DNA from 2 places in the Streptomyces sp. NPDC088707 genome. Region 2 is predicted to be linked to the other one. Evidence: predicted binding sites of a transcription regulator. Region 2 holds the regulator's gene; the other holds the start of a gene.
What was found. The regulator HrcA, encoded in region 2, represses chaperone genes, less so after heat shock. The targets are predictions, from matches to a motif close to TTNGCACTCNGNNNNNCNGAGTGCNAA.
Positions count from the first base shown of each region.

Region 1: a site for HrcA is predicted at 9,198-9,224, ahead of groL (chaperonin GroEL). Genes of this name have one in related genera too.

Region 1 is NZ_JBIVLV010000011.1:48,846-60,858, forward strand. It holds gene ACIP84_RS29350 (ABC transporter substrate-binding protein) at 1-823, shown strand, start outside; gene ACIP84_RS29355 (DUF3263 domain-containing protein) at 882-1,145, shown strand; gene otsB (trehalose-phosphatase) at 1,204-2,046, shown strand; gene ACIP84_RS29365 (trehalose-6-phosphate synthase) at 2,141-3,586, opposite strand; gene ACIP84_RS29370 (hypothetical protein) at 3,681-5,510, opposite strand; gene ACIP84_RS29375 (glucosyl-3-phosphoglycerate synthase) at 5,549-6,490, opposite strand; SAM riboswitch class I at 6,640-6,837, shown strand; gene thrC (threonine synthase) at 6,831-8,141, shown strand; gene ACIP84_RS29385 (MoaD/ThiS family protein) at 8,156-8,431, shown strand; gene ACIP84_RS29390 (cold-shock protein) at 8,868-9,071, shown strand; gene groL (chaperonin GroEL) at 9,391-11,019, shown strand; gene ACIP84_RS29400 (hypothetical protein) at 11,125-12,013, opposite strand, start outside.
Region 2 is NZ_JBIVLV010000006.1:63,147-75,159, reverse strand. It holds gene hemW (radical SAM family heme chaperone HemW) at 1-286, shown strand, start outside; gene ACIP84_RS19425 (DUF3097 domain-containing protein) at 332-1,132, opposite strand; gene ACIP84_RS19420 (MBL fold metallo-hydrolase) at 1,143-1,871, opposite strand; gene hrcA (heat-inducible transcriptional repressor HrcA) at 2,020-3,039, shown strand; gene dnaJ (molecular chaperone DnaJ) at 3,040-4,176, shown strand; gene ACIP84_RS19405 (nitronate monooxygenase) at 4,286-5,365, shown strand; gene ACIP84_RS19400 (16S rRNA (uracil(1498)-N(3))-methyltransferase) at 5,362-6,105, shown strand; gene ACIP84_RS19395 (hypothetical protein) at 6,237-6,635, opposite strand; gene ACIP84_RS19390 (ATP-binding protein) at 6,712-8,001, shown strand; gene ACIP84_RS19385 (tetratricopeptide repeat protein) at 7,998-9,092, shown strand; gene ACIP84_RS19380 (histidine triad nucleotide-binding protein) at 9,156-9,515, shown strand; gene ACIP84_RS19375 (ribonuclease Z) at 9,529-10,431, shown strand; gene ACIP84_RS19370 (adenosine deaminase) at 10,442-11,452, shown strand; gene ACIP84_RS19365 (MFS transporter) at 11,470-12,013, opposite strand, start outside.

The DNA of each region.
Region 1 (12,013 bases), on a different contig from region 2:
CACCCGGCCGCTGTTCTACAACAAGTCCCTCTTCGACGAGGCCGGCGCCAAGGCCCCCACCACCTGGGACGAGCTCGCCGAGGCCGCCGAGAAGCTGAAGGACAACGGTGTCCGCACCCCCTTCGCGCTGCCCCTCGGCCCCGAGGAGGCCCAGGCCGAGGCCCTGATGTGGATGCTCAGCGGCGGCGGTGGCTGGACCGACGGCACCGACCACTACGCGGTCGACTCCGACGCCAACATCAAGACCTTCGACTGGCTCAAGAACAAGCTGGTCGGCAAGGGCCTCACCGGGCCCGTCGCCCCCGGCAAGCTCAACCGCAAGGCCGCCTTCGCCGCCTTCGCGAACGGCGAGGTCGGCATGCTCAACGGCCACCCCTCGCTCCTCAAGGAAGCCGCCAAGAAGGGCGTCGAGGTGGGCCAGGTCCCGCTCCCGGGCGCCGACGGCCACGCCGAGGCCGCCATGGGCGTGGCCGACTGGATCATGGGCTTCAAGCAGAACGGTCACCGCAAGGAGATCGGCGACTTCCTCAACTTCGTCTTCAGCGACGAGAACGTCCTGAAGTTCGCCGGCGACAACGACCTCCTGCCGGTCACCGTCACCGCCTCCACCCGCATGGAGACCGAGCCCGAGCACGCCAACCTGCGCGTCTTCCTCAAGACGCTCCCGGAGAGCCAGCTCCCGCCGGTCGGCAAGACGTCCTGGGCCAAGGTCAGCGAGAACGTCAAGCAGAACATCGGCAAGGCCGTCACCCCGGCCGGGGTCCCCGCCGAGGTCCTCGGCGCGATCGGACGCGCGGCGACGGCGGCGGAGAGCGCCGAGTAGGCGTTCGCGCGACCGGGCGGCCACGGCGTCGAGGAGCGCTGGATAATAGGTTGGTCGCATGACCGAGGAGCGGGAAGCGGCGGACAGCGGTGACGAGGGCGGGCTCGGTGAGCGCGAGCGGGCCCTCCTCGCCGTGGAGCGCCGCTCCTGGCCGGGGCCCGGCGCCAAGGAGCGTGCGGTCCGCGAGACCCTCGGACTCTCCCCGACCCGCTACTACCAGGTGCTCAACGCCCTCCTGGACGACCCCAGGGCCCTCGCCCACGATCCGGTGACGGTGAACCGGCTGCGACGGGTGCGGGACGAGAAGCGGAAGAGGCGGTAGCGCTCCCGTCTTGTTCGCGGCCCTGACGTGGGCGGCGTGCGTGGGTAGGGTCGGGAGTATGGTCAGTCTCCCGCATCCGACCACATCCGCCGGCCGCGACGGTCTGGCCGCGCTGCTCGCGCGGCCCGAGAAGGCCGTCGTCGCCCTCGACTTCGACGGCACCCTCGCCGAGATCGTCCCCGACCCCGAACGGGCCCGCGCCCACCCCGGCGCCGTCGAGGCGCTCGCCGCGCTCGCGCCCGAGGTCGCCTCCGTCGCCGTCGTGACCGGTCGCCCCGCCGGGGTCGCCGTCCGGTACGGCGGCTTCGCCGGCGTCCCCGGCCTGGAGCACCTCGTCGTCCTCGGCCACTACGGCGCCGAACGCTGGGACGCGGTCACCGGCACCGTCCGGGCCGCCGCCCCGCACCCGGGCGTCGCCTCCGTCCGCGCCGAGCTCCCCGGCTTCCTCGACCGGGCCGGCGCCTGGCCGGGCGTCTGGATCGAGGAGAAGGGCCGCGCGGTCGCCGTCCACACCCGCCGCGCCCTCGACCCGGAGGGCGCCTTCGAGGCCCTCAAGGGCCCGCTGAGCGACCTCGCCACCCACCACGGCCTCGTCCTGGAGCCCGGCCGCATGGTCCTGGAGCTGCGTCCGCCGGGCATGGACAAGGGCGTCGCGCTCGCGGAGTACGTACGGGAGGTGGGCGCCGGGTCCGTGCTCTACGCGGGCGACGACCTGGGTGACCTGCCGGCCTTCGCCGCCGTCGAGAAGCTCCGCTCCGACGGCACCCCGGGCCTGCTGGTCTGCAGCGGCTCGACGGAGGTCCCGGAGCTGGCCGACCGCGGGGACCTGGCGGTGCCGGGCCCGCCGGGGGTGGTGGAGTTCCTGGGGGCGCTGGCGGCGGCGGTACGGGGGGAGGCCTGAGCCGGGGCCGGGCCCGTCAGCCCTTCCGTACGAGCAGGTCCACCGGGCTGGTCGCCTCCCCGGAGCGGGCCGCCGCCCCGGAGCGGGGCGGCTCCTAGCTCTCCTCCCGCAGCGCGTCGAGCTGGTTCAGGAACCAGCGCTGCGGGGGCAGGGCCGTCGCCTTCGCGGCGAGGCGCTTCGTGCGGTCGGCGCGTTCCGGCAGGGGCATCGTCAGAGCGGTGTGGAGGGCGTCGGCGGTCTCCGACACGTCGAAGGGGTTCACCGCCAGGACGTCCTCCCGCAGTTCCTTGTACGCGCCCGCGCCCGTGGACAGGACGAGCGCGCAGCCCGCGTCCGAGACCACCGGTATCTCCTTCGCCACCAGGTTCATGCCGTCGCGCACCGGGTTGACCAGGGCCACGTCCGCCAGGCGGTACGCGGCGAGGGAGCGGGTGAAGTCGTCCTCCACGGACACGATCACCGGCTGCCAGTCCGCCGTGCCGAACTCCGCGTTGATCTCGGCGGCCAGTTCCGCCACCGAGGCCGTGTACGCGCGGTACGACTGCAGGTCCTGCCGGGAGGGGTACGCCGAGGCCAGGTGGACCACCCGGTCCCGCCACTCGGGGTGGACGGTGAGCAGCTCCCGGTAGGCGAGGAGGCCGCGCAGGATGTTCTTCGAGAGCTCCGTGCGGTCGACGCGGACGACGGTGCTGCGCCCGCCCACCTCGGCGCGGAGCCGGGCGAGGGCCTCGTCCACCTCGGGGCGGTGGGCCAGGGCCCGCAGCTCGTCGCCGTCGACGCCCAGCGGGTACGCCCGGACCCGGGTGCGGCCCTTCCCCGCGCCGTGGCGGCGCCACTCCACCCCGTGCCAGGGGTCGCCGCTCGGCCACACGCCCCGGGCCGTCCCGGTCGGGTCGTCGCGCTGGGAGCAGCAGCTGATGAACGCCGACGCCCATCCCCAGGTGTGGAAGCCCAGCTCGTCGGCGCCGAGCATGCCCCACAGGAGCTCCTCGACGATGTCGTCCGGCACCATGCGCAGGTACTCGGAGGACACCCACGGTGTGTGCGTGAAGTGTCCGATCCGCAGGTCGGGGCGGAGCTCCCGCAGCATCCCGGGGACGAGCGCCAGGTGGTAGTCCTGCACCAGGACCGCCGCGCCGTCGTCCGCCTCGGCGGCCAGGGCCTCGGCGAAGGCGCGGTTGTAGGCGCGGTACGACTCCCAGAGGCGGCGGAACTCCGCGTCGAAGACGGGCTCGCGGGGGGTGTCGTACAGGTGGTGGTGGAGGAACCACAGCACCGAGTTCGCGATGCCGTTGTACGCGTCGGCGTACACCTCCGGGTCGATGTCCAGCATCCGGACGCCCGGCTCGGCGATGCCGCGCCGGACGGCCTCCCGGTCGCCCTCGCCGAGCGCCGCGCACACCCACAGGCTGTCCTGCGAGGAGACGGCGCTCAGCCCGGAGACCAGGCCGCCGCCGCCCCTGCGGGCGTCGAGCTCACCGTCCTCCCCGCGCACGTACGAGACGGGTCCCCGGTTGGATGCCACGAGCACAGATGCCATGGGGCGAACCTAGCCCGTCCGGTAAACGCTCAAACGTACGTATACGAGACGGGTGGATCCGGCCACGGAGGGTGGCCGGACCTCCGGACGGCCGTCAGTTCTCGCGCCGGCCGCGCATCGCCGCCTTCGCGACCAGGCCCGTCGCCGCGAGGGCGAGGCCCAGGGCGCCCAGCAGCCACAGCCGTTCGCCGTTGCCGCCGGTCTCGGCCATCGAGCCGCCGCCGTTCCCGCGCGGTCCCGGGGCCGGGGGCGCGGGGGCGGAATCGGCGGGGGCCGGGGGCGGCGTGGGCTCGACCGGGGTCGGTGTCGGGTCCACGGGAGTGGGCGTGGGGTCCGCCGGCGTCGGGGTCGGATCCACCGGGGTCGGTGTCGGCGTGGGGGTCGGCTTCGGCTTCGGCTTCGGCTTCCGGATCTCCGGGGCGGCCCCGCAGGCCGGGTCCTCGCTGCCGGCCGCGCAGTTGGAGCGGGGGGTCTCGACCACCACGCGGTCGCGGAGCCGCCCGTCCCCGGCCGGCGGGTTCTTGATCTTCACCGAGTAGGTGACGGTCGCCGTCTTCCCGGCCGGGACGGTCCCGACGTACCCGATCCTCGGCGCCTGGTAGGTCGCCGTGCCCAGGTCCGTCCGCACGTCGCCCCGGTAGTCGGCGTCGTCGAGGTTCCCGGTCAGGTCGTCGCTGAACCTGGCGTTCGGGTAGTCGTGCGCGCTGACGTTCTTCGCGGTGATCGTGTAGGTGAGCGTGTCGCCCGGCTTCACCGTGCGCGGGCTCGCCGTCTTGGTGATCTCCAGGTCGGGGACCGGCACGGAGAAGGCCAGCGCGGAGGGCACGTAGGTGTCGCCGCGCGTCGAGAAGGTCAGATCGGCCGAGGTGGCGCCCTGCGGGACGGCGCCGTCGGGGATGTCGAAGGCCTTCGCGTCGATGCTCAGGTTGTCGACCAGGTCGGGGGCGACGGCACCGTCGTCCCCGCTGATGAAGAAGTTGCCGGTGCTGCCCGTGTGGGCCTCGGTGACGTTCCTGCCGTCGACGAGGAAGGTGTCACCCGGGGTGTTCCGGTCGCCCTCGTACGCGGTGACGCTCGCCCGCGCCTTGCCGCCGCTCCGGCGGAAGCCGTCCACGGTGATCGTGGTCGCGGGGGAGGAGGAGCGCTGGAGGACGTGCCCGCCGTACACGTACACGTTCCGCCGCTCGGGCGCGCGGACCGGGTCGGGGCCCGGGAACCGGTGGACGACGGTCAGCGACCAACCCGCCACGCAGCCCTTGCCGCCGGGCGCCCAGATGTTGCCGACGGCCACCTGTGCGTCCGTCCCCGAGGTGCCCGCGAACGCCGCCGTCACGTCCGACTCGCCCGTGTAGTAGTGCGGGCCGTCGGTGTCGGCCGGGTCGGCGACCATGCTGTCGATCGAGACCGGGGTCGCGGCGCCGGTGCCGACCCTGATCACCGGGGCGGTCGTCGTGGGGTCGCCGGGCGAGCGCTCGACGTCGGCGCCGGAGATGTCGCAGCGCTTCAGCTGCGCCCCGCTCGGGCCCTTGTACGTGCCGTCGTTGCCGCCCCAGAAGAGCCGGGCGTACGCCACCTCCGCGCCCGCCGGGATCCGCACCCGGCCGGTGCTGGAGCCGTACGCGCTCCCCAGGGCGCCGGCGTCGAGCCGCCGCATCACGAAGGTGTCGTCGTTGTCCGCGCCCTGGCCGGTCGCCGCGAGCGCACAGCGGGCGGCCAGGTCGGCGGGGGCGGTCGGACAGCCCATGACCGTGTTCCCGATGGTCGTGAAGTCGCCGTACAGCGATTCGCCGTACCGCTTGCCGAACGGCTCGACCACGTCCGCCGCGGCCGGCCCCGCCGCGGTGAACGCGAGCGAGCCCGCCGTCAGTCCGACGGCCACGACGGCCGCGAGCACCCTGCCCAGGTGATGTTGTCTGAAGCGCATAAAAGGGCAATGTAGGCAAAACAGATCATCATGGGGCGTTACGCCACGCGGCGGCGGGCGTACTCCACGATGTCGGCCATCGGTGGCCGCTCCTCCGTGTCCACCGCGTACGTCCGCGGCTCGAAGCCCTTCTCGCCCCGCTCGAACTGCGTCAGCAGAGGCCGCACCAGATGTCCCCGCGAGAGCCGCAGCTGCGCCGTCCGGTAGATCGCCGCCGCCATCCGGCCCAGCGCCTGCCCGTCCTGGTGCCGGTGCTTGCGCACCCCCACGTCCACCTGCGCGAGCGCGTCCAGACCCACCGTGTGCAGCGCGTCCACGAGCAGCCCGAGCTCCACCCCGTAACCGACCGGGAAGGGCAGCCGTTCGAGCAGGGACCGGCGCGCCGCGTACTCGCCGCCCAGCGGCTGTACGAGGCCGGCCAGCTGCGGCCAGTGCAGATTGAGCAGAGGGCGGGCCACGAGCTCCGTCACCCGACCCCCTTGACCAGGGGTGTCTCCGAACGGGCGGTCGTACATCGCCTTCACGAAGTCCACGTCCGGGTCGGTGAGCAGCGGGCCCACGATCCCCGACACGAAGTCCGCCGAGAAGTCCCGCAGGTCCGCGTCGACGAAGCACACCACGTCCCCCGTGGTCACCATCAGCGACCGCCACAGGACCTCGCCCTTGCCCGGCACGGCCGGTATCCGGGGGAGTATCGCGTCCCGCGCGACCACCCGCGCCCCGGCCGCCGCCGCCACCACCGCCGTACGGTCCGTGGAGCCCGAGTCGATCACCACCAGCTCGTCGACGAGCGGTACCGCCTCCGACATGAGCTCGCGCCGGATCACGGCGACGATGTCACCCACCGTCGCCTCCTCGTTCAGCGCCGGCAGGACGACGCTGACCTTCGTGTTCCGCTTCGCGGCGAGGATCCGCTCCAGCGGCCGGTCCGCCACGGACCAGGACCGCCGGTCCAGCCAGCGCTCCACCTCTTCCAGCACGTGATCTCCATCTCGCGGTTCGGACGGCCGGTCCAAGCGTCCGGGCCTTCGGTTACAGTCTTGAACAACGCGGATGCCCGATGCACGTCGGGGTGCCGCCCGCGTCGGAGCGCAGGAACGAAAGTCCACCGCGCTTCACAATCGAATACCGCTCATCCAGAGGGGCAGAGGGAAACGGCCCGTTGAAGCCCCGGCAACCCTCCAGTCGGTTTGTCTCGCCCACCCGTCTCCCGGCCACCACCCCAGGTGGAGCCCTGACGGGCACAGCTTTCATGCGCGAGGCCCCCGGCTAGGGAAGGTGCCAAATCCGTCTCATGACGAAAAATTCGTCATGGGAAAGATGAGGAGAAAGGGCCTCGCCTCCATGGCTGTACAGACTGCTACCCCCGCCACCTCGGTCGACCTCGGTCCCGCGTCCGGACTCTCCTGTCGCGAATGCGGTGAAGTCTTCCCGCTCGGCCCGATCTTCGCCTGCGAACTCTGTTTCGGACCGCTCGAAGTCGCGTACGACCTCCCCACCGGTGACCCCGAGGCACTGCGCAAGCAGATCGAGGCCGGCCCCGCCAACATCTGGCGCTACGCCCCGCTGCTGCCCGTCCCCGCCGACGTCGCCGACAAGCCCAACCTGAACCCGGGCTGGACCAAGCTCGTCCAGGCCGACAACCTCGCCCGCGAGATCGGCGTCGCCCCCGGCAAGCTCTTCGTCAAGGACGACTCCGGCAACCCGACCCACTCCTTCAAGGACCGGGTCGTCGCCCAGGCCATCGAGGCCGCCCGCGCCTTCGGCTTCACCACCCTCTCCTGCTCCTCCACCGGCAACCTGGCCGGCGCCGTCGGCGCCGCCGCCGCCCGCGCCGGCTTCCGCTCCTGCGTGTTCATCCCGCACGACCTGGAGCAGGGCAAGGTCGTCATGGCCGGTGTCTACGGCGGTGACCTCGTCGCCATCGAGGGCAACTACGACGACGTCAACCGCTTCTGCTCCGAGCTCATCGGCGACCCGCTGGGCGAGGGCTGGGGCTTCGTCAACGTCAACCTCCGCCCGTACTACGGCGAGGGCTCCAAGACGCTGGCGTACGAGATCTGCGAGCAGCTCGGCTGGGTCATCCCCGACCAGCTCGTCATCCCGATCGCCTCCGGCTCCCAGCTCACGAAGATCGACAAGGGTCTCCAGGAGCTCGTCAAGCTGGGCCTCGTCGAGGACAGGCCGTACAAGATCTTCGGCGCGCAGGCCGAGGGCTGCTCCCCGGTGTCGGTGGCCTTCAAGGCCGGCCACGACGTCGTACGGCCCCAGAAGCCGAACACGATCGCCAAGTCGCTCGCGATCGGCAACCCGGCCGACGGCCCGTACGTCCTCGACATCGCCCGCCGCACCGGCGGCGCCGTGGAGGACGTGAACGACGAGCAGGTCGTGGACGCGATCAAGCTGCTCGCGCAGACCGAGGGCATCTTCGCCGAGACCGCGGGCGGCGTGACCGTCGGCGTCACGAAGAAGCTCGTCGAGAACGGGCTGATCGACCCGAACCTCACGACCGTCGTCCTCAACACCGGCGACGGACTCAAGACCCTGGACGCGGTGGCCGACACCTCTCAGGCGACCGTCACCATCCGCCCGAGCCTGGACGCGTTCCGCGACGCCGGCCTGGCCCTCTGAAAGGTTTCGAAGACATGGCCGTGAACGTCCGCATCCCCACCATCCTCCGCACCTACACGGGCGGTCAGTCCGAGGTCCAGGCCGAGGGCGCGACCCTCGCCGAGGTCATCGCGGACCTGGAGAAGAACCACACGGGCATCGCCGCCCGCGTCCTGGACGACCAGGGCAAGCTGCGCCGCTTCGTCAACGTCTACGTGAACGACGACGACGTGCGCTTCGAGCAGGGCCTGGAGACGGCCACCCCGGCCGGCGCCGGCGTCTCGATCATCCCGGCCGTCGCCGGAGGCTGACCGTCGAACTCGGTGCCGGAGGCTGTGGGCCTTCGCGGGCCCACCGGTTGTCCCCGTCTTTCTTAATTGCCCCTTCCGCGCCATAAAGCGGAAGGGGCAATTCTGCATGGTTGAGCGCGGTAGAGTTGGGGAAGTCCCCTCCGCTGCTCATGCCAGGCGCATATGAGAATGCGTCCCCGCGCGACAAGAAGCAGCCAAAGTGTGTGCGCGTTGTGTACCTTCTGCGCGCTTTGCCGGGCCCGACTTGCCCGGTCATCCAAGGGAATCTCCCCAATTCGCCTTTCCGTGGCGCCCAGAATTCTCGCTCGATTGACCTGTTGCAGAGGGCAGTTGGGCAGATACATTCAGCCGCGGTCGACGCGTTCCGGCGCAGGGTCTGACCCGGGTTCCGCGAAGTGCGGGTCCCGCGCAAGGGCCAGTAATAGGGGAGTTAGGCATGGCTCAGGGCACCGTCAAGTGGTTCAACGCGGAGAAGGGCTACGGCTTCATCGCGGTCGACGGTGGTGCGGATGTTTTCGTCCACTACAGCGCGATCCAGATGGATGGCTACCGCAGCCTCGAAGAGGGACAGCGAGTCGAGTTCGAGATCTCGCAGGGCCAGAAGGGTCCGCAGGCGGACATGGTCAAGCTCGCCGTCTGAGCGCGGCGCGATCGGCCACCGACGCAACGACGTCGAGGGGCCCGCATCCCTGAGGGGAAGCGGGCCCCTCGCGCGTTCCCGCGCCCCTCTCGCGCCCCCCGTCCACCTCCCGAAACTCGAGAGTCGCTTGCACTCTCATAGGGCGAGTGCTAATCATTGGCGTTAGCACTCGGAAGGTGAGAGTGCTACGAGGATCGGGCAGACGAGGCCGCCGGCCGGGTGGGGCAAGGAACCACGCGGAGCTGCGGAGGCCGTCCGTCGCGGGCGTCGGCGCGGTCCTGGAGCGTTATCCACCCCATGTCCGGGAGGACCACTTCACATGGCCAAGATCATCGCGTTCGACGAGGAGGCCCGGCGCGGTCTCGAGCGCGGCATGAACCAGCTCGCTGACGCCGTCAAGGTCACCCTCGGCCCCAAGGGTCGCAACGTCGTCCTCGAGAAGAAGTGGGGCGCCCCCACGATCACCAACGATGGTGTCTCCATCGCCAAGGAGATCGAGCTCGAGGACCCGTACGAGAAGATCGGCGCCGAGCTGGTCAAGGAAGTCGCCAAGAAGACGGACGACGTCGCCGGCGACGGTACGACCACCGCCACCGTTCTCGCCCAGGCGCTCGTCCGCGAGGGCCTGCGCAACGTGGCCGCCGGTGCCAACCCGATGGCCCTCAAGCGCGGAATCGAGAAGGCCGTCGAGGCCGTCTCCGGCGCCCTGCTCGAGCAGGCGAAGGATGTCGAGACCAAGGAGCAGATCGCTTCCACGGCCTCCATCTCCGCCGCCGACACCCAGATCGGCGAGCTCATCGCCGAGGCGATGGACAAGGTCGGCAAGGAAGGCGTCATCACCGTCGAGGAGTCCCAGACCTTCGGTCTGGAGCTGGAGCTCACCGAGGGTATGCGCTTCGACAAGGGCTACATCTCGGCGTACTTCGCCACCGACATGGAGCGTATGGAGGCGTCACTCGACGACCCGTACCTCCTGATCGTCAACTCCAAGATCTCTTCGGTGAAGGACCTGCTCCCGCTCCTGGAGAAGGTCATGCAGTCGGGCAAGCCGCTGCTGATCATCGCCGAGGACGTCGAGGGCGAGGCCCTGTCGACCCTGGTCGTCAACAAGATCCGCGGCACCTTCAAGTCCGTCGCGGTCAAGGCCCCGGGCTTCGGCGACCGTCGCAAGGCCATGCTGAACGACATCGCCATCCTCACCGGCGGCACGGTCATCTCCGAGGAGGTCGGCCTGAAGCTGGAGAACGCGGGCCTCGACCTGCTGGGCCGCGCCCGCAAGGTCGTCATCACCAAGGACGAGACCACCATCGTCGACGGTGCCGGTGACAGCGAGCAGGTCGCCGGTCGCGTGAACCAGATCCGCGCCGAGATCGAGAACAGCGACTCGGACTACGACCGCGAGAAGCTGCAGGAGCGCCTGGCGAAGCTCGCCGGCGGTGTTGCGGTCATCAAGGCCGGTGCCGCGACCGAGGTCGAGCTCAAGGAGCGCAAGCACCGCATCGAGGACGCCGTTCGCAACGCGAAGGCGGCCGTCGAGGAGGGCATCGTCGCCGGCGGTGGCGTGGCCCTGCTCCAGGCCTCCTCGGTCTTCGAGAAGCTCGAGGCCGACCTCGCGGGTGACGAGGCCACGGGCGCGAACATCGTGAAGCTGGCCCTTGAGGCCCCGCTGAAGCAGATCGCGGTCAACGCCGGCCTCGAGGGCGGCGTCGTGGCGGAGAAGGTCCGCAACCTGCCCGTCGGTCACGGCCTGAACGCCGCGACCAACGAGTACGTCGACCTCATCGCCGAGGGCATCATCGACCCGGCGAAGGTCACGCGCTCCGCGCTGCAGAACGCCGCGTCGATCGCCGCGCTGTTCCTCACCACCGAGGCCGTCATCGCCGACAAGCCGGAGAAGGCGTCCGCGCCGGCCGGCGGCGGCATGCCGGGCGGTGACATGGACTTCTGATCCTCCGGGATCGGTGGTTCATCGCTGAACGCGAAGCTCAGCACGAACGAGGGCGGCACTCCCCGGCAGGGGGGTGCCGCCCTCGGGCGTTGGGGAGCGCCGCGGTCAGCGCATGTCGACGTAGTCACCGCCGGCCGAGGCCGGGGTGTTGAAGTGCTTGCCGTCGCCGTAGTGGCGGAGGCGCCAGCTGCCGTCCCCGGTGACCTTGGCCTTCAGGGACACGTTGCCGCTCGCGTTCGACCGGCCGGTCGCCACCTGTTTCCACGTCGTGGAGCCCCGCGGCTGGAACTGCAGGACGACCGGGGCGTTCGCGTACGCGCGCCACTTGTTGTCCGTGTAGTGCTGGAGCCCGCCGGTGACCGTCACGTACCCGCCCTTCGCGACCGGCTCGGGGCCGGCGTTCAGGGAGACGATCCGGGTGTCGATGCGGGTCAGCCGCAGCGTGCCGGTGCTGGACTCGGCGAACTGGTCGGTGGTGAGGTGCCGGAGACGGAAGGTGCCGCCCCGGCTCGCCGCCGAGGCCGTGAACTCGTTGTAGTAGGCCGAGTTGACGTTTCCCCAGGCGATCGCCTTCCAGGCGCCGCCGACGAGCTGCTCCAGCCGGACGAACTGGGCCGTCGTGAAGTTCGGTTCCGCCTCGTACCGGGCGCCGAAGGTGCCGGAGACCGTGACCCGGCCGTCGGCGGAGAGCCCGTACGTGCGGAGGTCGGTGCGGGAGTCGAGGGGGATGGCCAGGGCGCCGTAGTGCGCGGGGAACTCCACGTACCGGTCGGGCGACTCGACCGCGAAGCCGCCGGACTCCTTGCCCGCGACGGCGATGAGCCGGGCGGTGAACCGGCCGTCCGTCCCGGTCCGGACGACGGTGCTGGAGCCCGTTCCCCAGGTGGGGCCGCCGAGCCGCACGCGCACCTCGTGGTTCGCGACGGGCGCGCCGGCCGCGGCCGGGTCGGTCATCCGGCCGCTGACGGTCACGGTCTCCCCGTCGAGCGCCCGC
Region 2 (12,013 bases):
GAAGCATCCCGGTGCGTACGCCGCCGCACTGGCCGCCGGGAAGTCGCCGGGGGCCGGGCGGGAGCTGCTGTCCGAGGAGGACCGCAGGGTCGAGCGCGTGCTCCTGGAGCTGCGGCTCAGGGAGGGCGTCGAGCTGTCCCTCCTCAAGCCGGCGGGCCTCGCGGCCGCCCGCAGGGCCCTTGACGACGGGCTGCTCGACGCGGGGCCGTACGCCTCGGGGCGGGCGGTCCTGACCCTGCGCGGACGGCTGCTCGCGGACGCGGTGGTCCGGGACCTCGTCGACTAGCCGGCACGCCGCCGATCGCGCGGGGCTGATCGACGACACCGAGCCCTACGGGGCCGTCACGAAGTCGATCAGTTCCTCCACCCGGCCCAGCAGCTCCGGTTCCAGGTCCTTGTACGTCGTCACCCTCGACAGGATGTGCTGCCAGGCGGCGCCCGTGTTCGGCGGCCAGCCCAGGGCCTCGCACACGCCCGTCTTCCAGTCCTGGCCCCTGGGCACCCGCGGCCAGGCCCGGATGCCGACCGACGCCGGTTTCACCGCCTCCCAGACGTCGATGTACGGGTGGCCGACGACCAGCACGTCCGGCGAGGTCACCTGAGCGGCGATCCTCGACTCCTTCGAACCCGGGACCAGATGGTCCACCAGGACGCCCAGCCGGGCGTCCGGCGCGGGGGCGAACTCCGCGACGATCGACGGAAGGTCGTCGACGCCCTCCAGGTACTCCACGACCACGCCCTCGATACGGAGGTCGTCGCCCCAGACCCGCTCCACCAGCTCCGCGTCGTGGCGGCCCTCCACGTAGATCCGGCCCGCGCGCGCCACCCGGGCCCGCGCCCCCGGGACCGCCACCGAGCCCGACGCCGTACGGGTGGGGCGGGCGGGACCGGCCGCCGGGCGGATCAGCGTCACGACCCGGCCCTCCAGGAGGAAGCCGCGCGGATCCAGCGGGAACACGCGGTGCTTGCCGAACCGGTCCTCCAGGGTCACCGTGCCCGCCTCGCAGCGGATCACCGCCCCGCAGAAGCCGGTCGTGACCTCCTCGACGACCAGATCACGGTCGGCCGGCACCTCGGGAACGGGCGCCGAGCGCTTCCAAGGGGGTGTCAGGTCCGGGTTGTAGCTGCGCATTCGGGCGACGTTATGCGACGGAGAAGCGCGTTGCCAGTTCCTCCCGCTGGAGTCGTACGAACGTGGCGTCCACCACCGCCCCGTGCCCCGGCACGTACACCGCGTCCTCGCCGCCGAGCCGCAGCAGCCGGTCGAGCGCGTCCGGCCAGCGGGAGGGGATCGCGTCCGGGCCCGCCTGCGGTTCGCCCGACTCCTCGACCAGGTCGCCGCAGAAGACCACCTCCCGCGCGCCCGGCACCAGGAGCACCAGGTCGTGACCCGTGTGGCCGGGGCCGACGTTCGCGAGGAGGACCTGCCGGCCGCCCAGGTCGAGCGTCCACTCGCCGGAGACCACGTGCCGCGGGGCCACCAGGACGTCCACCGCCTCCGCCGCCGCCCTCTCGTCGAGCCCGTGCCGTACCGCGTCCGCGCGCAGCGCCTCGCGGTCCCGCACCCGGCCGAGGAGCTCGTCCGCGCCCACCGCGCCGAAGACCTCCGCGCCCGAGAACGCCGCCGTGCCGAGAACGTGGTCGAAATGGGGGTGGCTCAGTGCGATGTGCGTCACTCTGCGGCCGCCCGTGAGGTCCGCGATCCGTGTCCGCAGTTCGGCGCCCTCCGCGAGCGAGGAGCCCGTGTCGTACAGCAGCACCGCCCGTTCGCCCAGTACCAGTCCGACCGTGGCGTCCCACCCGGGCAGCCGTCGCCGGCCCACCCCGTCGGCGAGCCGCTCCCATCCGTACGCTTCCCAATCCACGTCCATGCGGCGACGCTAACCGGTGCAGGCGCCGCCACCTTGCCAGGAGCGTCGCCCGCCGCCGTACACTGGCCGGGGGATCGCTGGCACTCGGACAGGGCGAGTGCCAAAAGCGGAGCAACCGGAACGACGACGACAGCTGGAGGTGCGCACGATGCTCAGCGAACGCAGACTCGAGGTCCTGCGCGCCATCGTCCAGGACTACGTCGGCACGGAGGAGCCCGTCGGCTCCAAGGCGCTCACCGAGCGCCACAAGCTCGGCGTCTCGCCCGCCACCGTGCGCAACGACATGGCCGTCCTGGAGGAGGAGGGCTTCATCGCCCAGCCTCACACCAGCGCCGGCCGCATCCCGACCGACAAGGGCTACCGCCTCTTCGTCGACCGGCTCGCCGGCGTCAAGCCGCTGTCGACGCCCGAGCGCCGGGCCATCCACAACTTCCTCGACGGCGCGGTCGACCTGGACGACGTCGTCGGCCGTACGGTCCGGCTGCTCGCCCAGCTGACCCGTCAGGTCGCCGTCGTCCAGTACCCCTCGCTGACCCGGTCGACCGTCCGGCACGTGGAGCTGCTCTCGCTGGCCCCCGCCCGCCTGATGCTGGTGCTCATCACGGACACCGGCCGGGTCGAGCAGCGGGTCATCGACTGCCCCGCGCCCTTCGGCGAGACCTCGCTCGCCGACCTGCGGGCCCGGCTCAACAGCCGGGTGGTCGGCCGCCGGTTCGCCGACGTGCCGCAGCTGGTGCAGGACCTCCCCGAGTCCTTCGAGGAACCCGAGGACCGCGGAACGGTCTCGACCGTGCTCGCGACCCTCCTCGAAACGCTCGTCGAGGAGCACGAGGAGCGGCTGATGATCGGCGGCACCGCCAATCTCACCCGCTTCGGACCCGACTTTCCCCTGATGATCAGGCCCGTCCTCGAGGCTCTGGAGGAGCAGGTCGTGCTCCTCAAGCTGCTCGGCGAGGCCAAGGAATCGGGCATGACCGTACGCATCGGGCACGAGAACGCCCACGAGGGGCTGAGCTCCACGTCCGTCGTCTCGGTCGGCTACGGTTCGGGCGGCGAGGCAGTCGCCAAACTCGGCGTGGTCGGACCGACCCGCATGGACTACCCCGGAACGATGGGAGCGGTACGCGCAGTGGCACGTTACGTCGGACAGATCCTGGCGGAGTCGTAAGTGGCCACGGACTACTACGCCGTACTCGGCGTGCGCCGCGACGCTTCCCAGGACGAGATCAAGAAGGCCTTCCGGAGGCTCGCGCGCGAGCTGCACCCGGACGTGAATCCCGATCCGAAGACGCAGGAACGCTTCAAGGAGATCAACGCCGCCTACGAGGTCCTCTCGGACCCGCAGAAGAAGCAGGTCTACGACCTGGGCGGCGACCCGCTCTCGGCCTCCGGCGGAGGCGGCGCGGGCGGCTTCGGGGCCGGTGGCTTCGGCAACTTCTCCGACATCATGGACGCCTTCTTCGGCACGTCCCAGCAGCGCGGCCCGCGCTCGCGGACCCGCCGCGGCCAGGACGCCATGATCCGCCTGGAGATCGACCTCAACGAGGCGGCCTTCGGCACCACCAAGGACATCCAGGTCGACACGGCGGTCGTCTGTACGACCTGCTCGGGCGAGGGCGCCGCACCCGGCACCTCCGCGCAGACCTGTGACATGTGCCGCGGCCGCGGCGAGGTCTCGCAGGTCACCCGGTCCTTCCTGGGCCAGGTCATGACCTCGCGCCCCTGCCCGCAGTGCCAGGGCTTCGGCACCGTCGTCCCGACCCCGTGCCCCGAGTGCGCGGGCGACGGGCGGGTCCGGTCCCGCCGCACCCTCACGGTCAAGATCCCGGCCGGTGTCGACAACGGCACCCGGATCCAGCTCGCGGGCGAGGGCGAGGTCGGCCCCGGCGGCGGCCCCGCCGGCGACCTGTACGTCGAGATCCACGAGACCCCGCACGACACCTTCCAGCGGCGCGGCGACGACCTGCACTGCACGGTCACCCTCCCGATGACGGCGGCCGCGCTCGGTACCAAGGTGCAGCTGCAGACCCTCGACGGCCTTGAGGAGATCGACGTCCGTCCGGGCACCCAGTCCGGCCAGTCGATCCCGCTGCACGGCCGCGGCGTCACGCATCTGCGCGGCAACGGCCGGGGCGACCTGATCGTGCACGTCGAGGTGCAGACCCCGGGCAAGCTCGACGCGGAGCAGGAGCGCCTCCTGCGCGAACTGGCCAAGCTGCGCGGCGAGGAGCGGCCCACGGGGCAGTTCCAGCCGGGGCAGCAGGGGCTGTTCTCCCGGCTGAAGGACGCGTTCAACGGGCGCTAGGCGGGATTTCCGTACGGAAGGGGCGGCGACCGCGGACTGCGGACGCCGCCCTCCTCCGTACCTGACGTACGGATTCGGCCCGGAAGCAGGGGCATGACACGATGCCCATATGTCCACCACCGCACTGAACGATCTCTCTCGGGTTCCGATCGTGCAGGCCCCCATGGCGGGTGGCGCCTCCTCCCCCGAGCTGGTCGGAGCCGTGTGCGCGGCCGGGGCGCTCGGCTTCCTGGCCGGCGGGTACAAGACGGCCGGAGGCCTCTACCAGGAGATCAAGCAGGTGCGTGGGCTCACCGCACGCCCCTTCGGCGTCAACCTCTTCCTGCCGGAGTCCGGACGGCCCGCCGACCCCGCCTCCGTCGAGGTCTACCGGCATCAGCTCGCGGGCGAGGCCACCTGGTACGAGACCCCGCTCGGCGAGACCGACGACTGCCGTGACGACGCGTACGACGCCAAGCTGGCGATCCTCCTGGAGGACCCGGTGCGTGTGGTCTCCTTCACCTTCGGCTGCCCCGCGCCCGAGGTACTCGCCTCCTTCGCGCGTGTGGGAACGTTCACGATCGTCACCGTCACCTCCGCCGAGGAGGCCCTCGCCGCCCAGCAGGCCGGGGCGGACGCCGTCTGCGTGCAGGGCGCGGAGGCGGGCGGACACCAGGGCACGTTCCGCGACGACCCCGCCGACGACGCCCCGGGCACCGGGCTGCTCACCCTGGTCAGCCTGGTCCGCGAGAGCGTCGCCCTGCCGATCGTCGCGGCCGGCGGCATCATGCGCGGCGCGCAGATCGCCGCGGCCCTGGCCGCCGGGGCGGACGCCGCCCAGCTCGGCACGGCCTTCCTCTGCTGCCCCGAGTCGGGCGCCCACCCGCTGCACAAGCGGGCCCTGACCGACCCGCTGTACACCCGGACCGCCCTCACCCGGGCCTTCACCGGCCGGCCGGCGCGCGGCCTCGTCAACCGCTTCATGCGCGAGCACGGGCCGTACGCCCCCGCCGCCTACCCCGAGATCCACCACCTCACCGCCCCGATCCGCAAGGCCGCCGCCACCGCCGGCGACGCCCAGGGCATGGCCCTGTGGGCCGGTCAGGGCCACCGGCTCGCCCGCGAACTCCCCGCCGGGCAGCTGGTCGAGGTACTGGCCGCCGAACTCGACACCGCTCTCTCCGAGCTGCCCCACAGGAGCGCCTCATGACCGCACCCGTCTTCGTCGTCGACGCCGTTCCCGGCCCCGGGAGCTTCCTCCTGGACGGTCCGGAGGGCCGGCACGCCGTCTCCGTGAAGCGGCTGCGGGCGGGCGAGGAGCTCGTCCTCGCCGACGGGCTGGGCCGCTGGGCCGCGTGCGTGGTGCTGGCCGCCGAGGGCAAGGACCAGCTCACCGTGCGGGTCGACGAGGTCCACGAGGACCCCGAGGAGGAGCCCCGGATCACGGTCGTCCAGGCGCTGCCCAAGGGCGACCGGGGCGAACTCGCCGTCGAGACCATGACGGAGACCGGGGTGGACGCGATCGTGCCGTGGGCCGCCTCCCGCTGCATCACGCAGTGGAAGGGCGACCGGGGCCTCAAGGCGCTCGCCAAGTGGCGGTCCACCGCGCGCGAGGCCGGGAAGCAGTCGCGCCGCTCCCGGTTCCCCGGGGTCGCGGACCTGATGACGACCAAGCAGGTCGCCGCGCTGCTGGCCGGCGCCGACTTCGCGGCCGTGCTGCACGAGGACCGCGACCACCCGAGCGGCGCGCTCGCCACCGCCGAACTCCCCGGGAAGGGCTCGATCGTGCTGGTCGTCGGACCCGAGGGCGGGGTCTCCCCCGAGGAGCTCGCGGCGTTCGAGGCGGCCGGGGCGAAGCCGTACCGGCTCGGCCGGAGCGTGCTGCGGACGTCGACGGCGGGCACGGCGGCGACGGCGCTCGTCCTGGGGCGCACGGGCCGCTGGAGCTGACCGCTCCCGGATTCGGCCGCTCCCGGGGTCGCACGCTCAGGCCTCCGGGGCTCCCGGCGTCGCGCGCTCCCGGATTCGGCCGCTCCCGGCGTCGCACGCTCAGGCCTCCGGGGCTCCCGGCGTCGCGCGCTTCAGGCTTCAGGGCTCCCCGCGGCCCCGGCGCCCGCGGGTGCTTGCCCTGTCGTCAGGGTGTCGTAGAGGGGCCAGCCGTCCTCGTCGTGGATGCCGTGGGCGGTCGGGAGCAGGCCGCGGGCCGCCGCCTCGTCCAGGAAGCGGCGTGCGACGCCCGGCTCGTTCAGGTTGAGGATGGCGCCGGCACCGGCCGCGGCGATGTCGCCCGCGCCGAAGGGGTAGCCGGCCACGATGCGGCCCGGGCCCTCCCGGAAGACCAGCCGGAGCTGGGCGTGGCGGTTCTCGGCGCGGCGCAGGGTGAGGAACGTCAGGCAGTCCGGGGTGTGGTGGTGCCCGACCGTCCACAGCCACACCGTGGGCCCCACCGTCAGCCTGCGCGGTACGCGGTCGCGTCTCATCCGGCGAAGTGTACGGAGTGCGCGACGGACCGAACCCGGTGGACATCCGGCCCCGCGCGCTCCTTAGGCTGGCCGCATGGCCGACGAGTCCCCCCTGATCCGCAGTCTGCGCGCCGCCGTGGCCGCCGCCCCCGGTGACGTACCCCTGCGTCTTCACTTCGCCGAGCTCCTCCTCTCCGAGGGACGGAACGACGAGGCCGTCGCGGAGGCGGCCGTCGCGCTCCAGCACGCGCCGGGGGACGCGGACGCGCGTGCGCTGATGGTGCGGGCCATGGGGATGCCGCCGGCCGCGGCCGCCGCTCCCGCGGAGCGCGCCCCCGAGCCGACGGGGCCGGCCGAGCGGCCCGAGCCGACCGCGGGCAGGACCCCCGCCTTCGACTGGGACGCCGCCGAGCAGCAGGTGCAGGACGTCGTCGGGCCCCGTTTCCTGGAGGACCCGCAGGCCGCCGGCGGCGACGGAGCCGCCGGGGACGCCGACGCCTGGGACGTCGACGCGCCCGGCGCCGTGCGCCTCGCGGACGTCGGCGGCATGGACGAGGTCAAGGAGCGCCTGGAGGCCGCCTTCCTCGCCCCCATGCGCAACCCCGAACTGCGCAGGCTGTACGGCAAGTCGCTGCGCGGCGGTCTGCTCCTCTACGGGCCTCCCGGCTGCGGCAAGACCTTCATCGCGCGGGCCGTCGCGGGCGAGCTGGGCGCGAACTTCCTCACCGTCTCGCTCTCCGACGTCCTCGACATGTGGATCGGGGCCTCCGAGAAGAACATCCACGACATCTTCGAGACCGCCCGCCGCCAGGCCCCCTGCGTCGTCTTCCTCGACGAGCTGGACGCCCTCGGCGCCAAGCGCTCCCGCACCCACCACAGCGGACTGCGCAACGTCGTCAACCAGCTCCTCACCGAACTCGACGGCATCGCGAGCGGCGCGGGCAACGAGGGCGTGTTCGTGCTCGCCGCCACCAACGTGCCCTGGGACGTGGACATCGCGCTGCGCCGCCCCGGTCGCCTCGACCGCACGCTGCTCGTGCTGCCGCCCGACGCCACCGCGCGCGAGGCGATCCTCCGCTACCACCTGCGCGAGCGGCCCATCGAGGCCGTCGACCTCGGCAAGCTCGTCAAGGCCACCGAGGACTTCTCCGGCGCCGACCTCGCCCATGTCTGCGAGTCGGCCGCCGAGGCCGCGCTGCTCGACTCCGCCCGCAGCGGTTCCGTGCGGCTGATCACCACCAGGGACCTGCTGGGCGCGGCCAAGCAGATCAAGCCGTCCACCGAGCCGTGGTTCGCGGCCGCGCGGAACGTCGCCATGTTCGCCAACGAGGGCGGCCTGTACGACGACCTCCTCGCCCACCTCAAGCGGAAGCGCAAGCTGTGACCACGCCGACCACGCTGCTGCGCGCCGAGGCCCTGTACGACACCGGGCGGTTCACGCAGGCCGGGGAACTGGTCGCCCAGCACCTGGCGAGCGAACCGGAGGACGCGGAGGCGCTCGTCCTGCTCGCCCGCTGCCATCACCGCGCCGAGAAGCACCAGGCCGCCCTGGAAGCCGTGGACGGGGCGCTGCGCGCCGAACCCGAGCTGCTCATGGCCTGGCTGATGCGCGTCCAGATCCTGCTCGCACTGCGGCGGTTCCAGGAGGCGGAGGCCGCCGCCCGGTACTCCGTGCAGCTCGCCCCGCAGTACTGGGGCACCCACTACGCCCTCGGTACCGCCCTCGCGCAGTTCGCGGAGCACGCGCGTACACCCGCGCGTACCGTCGAGGCGTACGAGGCGGCGCGGGCCGCCGTCAGCCTCGCACCCGAGGAGGACGCGGCCCACTTCCTGGTGGGGCTCACCGCCCAGCGCCGGGGCGACCACGCCACCGCGCAGCGGGCGTACGAGGCCGCTCTGCGGCTCAACCCGCAGAGCAGTGAGGCGCACAACAACCTGTCGCTGCTCCGGCTGCGGCGCCGCTGGTTCCGGCGCGGGGCCTGGACCCAGGCCGCCGAGGGCTTCGTCGCCTCCGCCGCGCTCGACCTCCAGGACCGCAAGGCCCGCTACAACCTGGAGGCCATGGCCTGGAACACCGTCGCCGGGGCGCGCTGGGTGGCGCTGCTCGGCTTCATCGCCTCGACGTTCGGCGCCGCCCCGGCCCGGAGCGGTGGCACCGGCGCGGACGCGATCGTGCCGTTCCTGATCGGCGCGGCCGTGATCGCCGGCGCCTGGGGCGGTTGGGCGCTGTGGATGAGCCGCCGGGTGCCGCCCCGGCTGCGCCGCCCGATGTTCCTGGTGGCGCGCTCCTGCCGGCCGGTGATCGCGATGGCCGTCGCCGTGGGGCTGCTCGGGCTGTACTCGGTGGTGTCGATGGCCCTCTGGTCCTTCGACGCCGGAGTGGTCGGCGGGCTCGGGACGCCGCTGTTCTGGGCCGTGATCATCACGTACTGGGTGAGCCGCTCGGCCCTCAACCGGCGCGCGCCCGAGGACTGACCTGGGACACGGCGGCGGATAGCATGCGCGTGTAGCGACCGACGAGGCGAGGAGGCCCGGGCCATGGCCGGAGAGCCGCAGAGCGACTGCCTGTTCTGCAAGATCGTGGCGGGGGAGGTCCCCGCGACGATCGTGCGCGAGACGGAGACCACGCTCGCGTTCCGCGACATCAACCCGCAGGCGCCCAGCCACGTCCTCGTGATCCCGCGCCTCCACTACCCGGACGCGGCGTCCCTGGCCACCGCCGCCCCGACCGTCGCCGCCGACATACTGCGCGAGGCCGGAGAGGTGGCCGCCCAGGAGAAGGTCGAGGGCAGCGGCTTCAGGATCATCTTCAACACGGGCGCCGGCGCGGGCCAGACCGTCTTCCACGCCCACGCGCACGTGCTGGGCGGCCGCGGCCTCAACTGGCCCCCCGGCTAGACCGGCAGCACCCATGTCCGTACGGGAACTCGTCGTGCTCGGGACCGCAAGCCAGGTCCCGACCCGGCACCGCAACCACAACGGCTACCTGCTGCGCTGGGACGGACAGGGCATCCTCTTCGACCCCGGTGAGGGCACCCAGCGCCAGATGCTGCGCGCCGGGGTCGCCGCGCACGACATCGACCGGATCTGCGTCACGCACTTCCACGGCGACCACTCGCTCGGCCTCGCCGGGGTGATCCAGCGGATCAACCTCGACCAGGTCCCGCACCCCGTCACCGCGCACTACCCGGCGAGCGGGCGGCACTTCTTCGAGCGGCTGCGGTACGCCACGGCCTACCGTGAGACCGTGCGGCTGGCCGAGGCGCCGGTGGCCGCCGACGGGCCGCTCGCCGTCACCGACGCGTACACCCTCGACGCGTGCCTGCTCTCGCACCCGGTCGAGTCGTACGGCTACCGGCTCACCGAGCCCGACGGGCGCCGCATCCTGCCCGAACGGCTCGCCGCGCACGGCATCGAGGGCCCCGACGTGGGCCGTCTCCAGCGCGAGGGCGCCCTCGGCGGCGTGACCCTCGACGACGTCAGCGAGGTCCGGCGCGGGCAGCGGTTCGCCTTCGTCATGGACACCCGGCTCTGCGACGGCGTGCACGCGCTCGCCGAAGGCGCCGACATGCTCGTCATCGAGTCGACCTTCCTCGACGAGGACGTCCGCCTCGCCACCGACCACGGCCACCTGACGGCCGGACAGGCCGCGGCGGTCGCCCGGGACGCGGGCGTACGGCACCTCGTCCTGACCCACTTCTCGCAGCGCTACTCCGACCCGGCCGAGTTCGAGCGGCAGGCGCGGGCGGCCGGGTTCGACGGCGAACTGAGCATTGCCCAGGACCTCATGAGGGTCCCCGTACCGAAGAGATAGAGCACCACCCATGCCCCTCCCCGCGGCTCTCCCCAAGGCCGAACTGCACCTCCACATCGAAGGCACCCTCGAACCCGAGCTGGCCTTCGCGCTCGCCGCGCGCAACGGCGTCACCCTGCCGTACGCGGACACCGAGGCCCTGCGCGAGGCGTACCGCTTCAGCGACCTCCAGTCCTTCCTCGACCTCTACTACGGCCTGATGGCCGTCCTGCGCACCGCCGAGGACTTCACCGAGCTCACCGACGCCTATCTGGAGCGGGCCGCCGCCCAGGGCGTCCGGCACGCCGAGATCTTCTTCGACCCGCAGGCGCACACCGCCCGCGGCGTCCCCATCGGCACGGTGATCGAGGGCCTGAGCTCCTCCCTCGAACGCTCCGAGGAGCGGTACGGGGTCTCCACCCGGCTCATCATGTGCTTCCTGCGCGACGAGTCGGCGGAGTCGGCGCTCGCCACCCTGGACGCCGCGAAGCCCTATCTGGACCGGATCACCGGCGTCGGCCTGGACTCGGCGGAGGTCGGCCACCCGCCGGCCAAGTTCCGCGAGGTGTACGAGGCCGCCGCGGCGCTCGGGCTGCGCCGCGTCGCCCACGCGGGCGAGGAGGGTCCGGCGGAGTACGTCCGTGAGGCGCTCGACGTCCTCGGGGTGGAGCGGATCGACCACGGTCTGCGGTGCATGGAGGACCCGGAGCTCGTCGAACGGCTCGTGCGGGAGCGGGTGCCGCTGACGCTCTGTCCGCTGTCGAACGTGCGGCTGCGGGCGATCGACGTGCTGGGTGATCACCCGCTGCCGGCGATGATGGCGGCGGGGCTGCTCGTCACCGTGAACTCGGACGACCCGGCGTACTTCGGCGGGTACGTGGGGGACAACTTCGACGGGGTGCGGGAGGCCTTGGGGCTGTCGTCGGAGCGGTTGCGGGAGTTGGCGCGGAACTCGTTCGAGGCGTCGTTCCTGGAGGATGACGAGCCTCGACGGGCGCGGTACCTGGCCGAGGTCGAGGCGTACGAGTTCGGCGGGGAGTAGGCGGGCAGGCGCCCCCCTCAGCCCCGGTCGCTCGGCCTCGCCAGTCGGTAGGCCGACTTCACGAGGCGGCGGCGGCCCGTCGGGACCCGGACCGGGGTGATCTCCTGTTCCGGCGCGCCCATCTGCGGGACCGTCGGCGGGGTCGCCGCCGCCGTGCCCGCCAGGACCGCGCCCGCCGCGCCGCCCCGTCGTCGTACCGAGCCGGGGACCAGCGGGCGGCCCGAGACGTGGCGGGCCACCGCCGTCATCGGGATCGCGACCAGGACGAGCAGGGCGCACAGGACCGCGCCCATGCCCGGGTACCCCGCGCCCTCCGACAGGAGGCTTCCCGCCAGGGGGCCGCAGGCCACGCCCAGGGAGGACGCCGCGCCGACCAGGACCGCCCAGCGGCCCCGGGGGTCGAGGGAGGCGGCCAGGCCCAGGAGGTAGGAGAGGACCACCGGGTAGCAGGCGTTCCACAGGATCTCGCCGGTCGCGAAGGAGGCGAGGTCCTCCGCCGCCGAGCTGAGCAGGACGCAGGCCGCGATCACGACCGTGCCCACGCCGATCGGTACCGCCCGG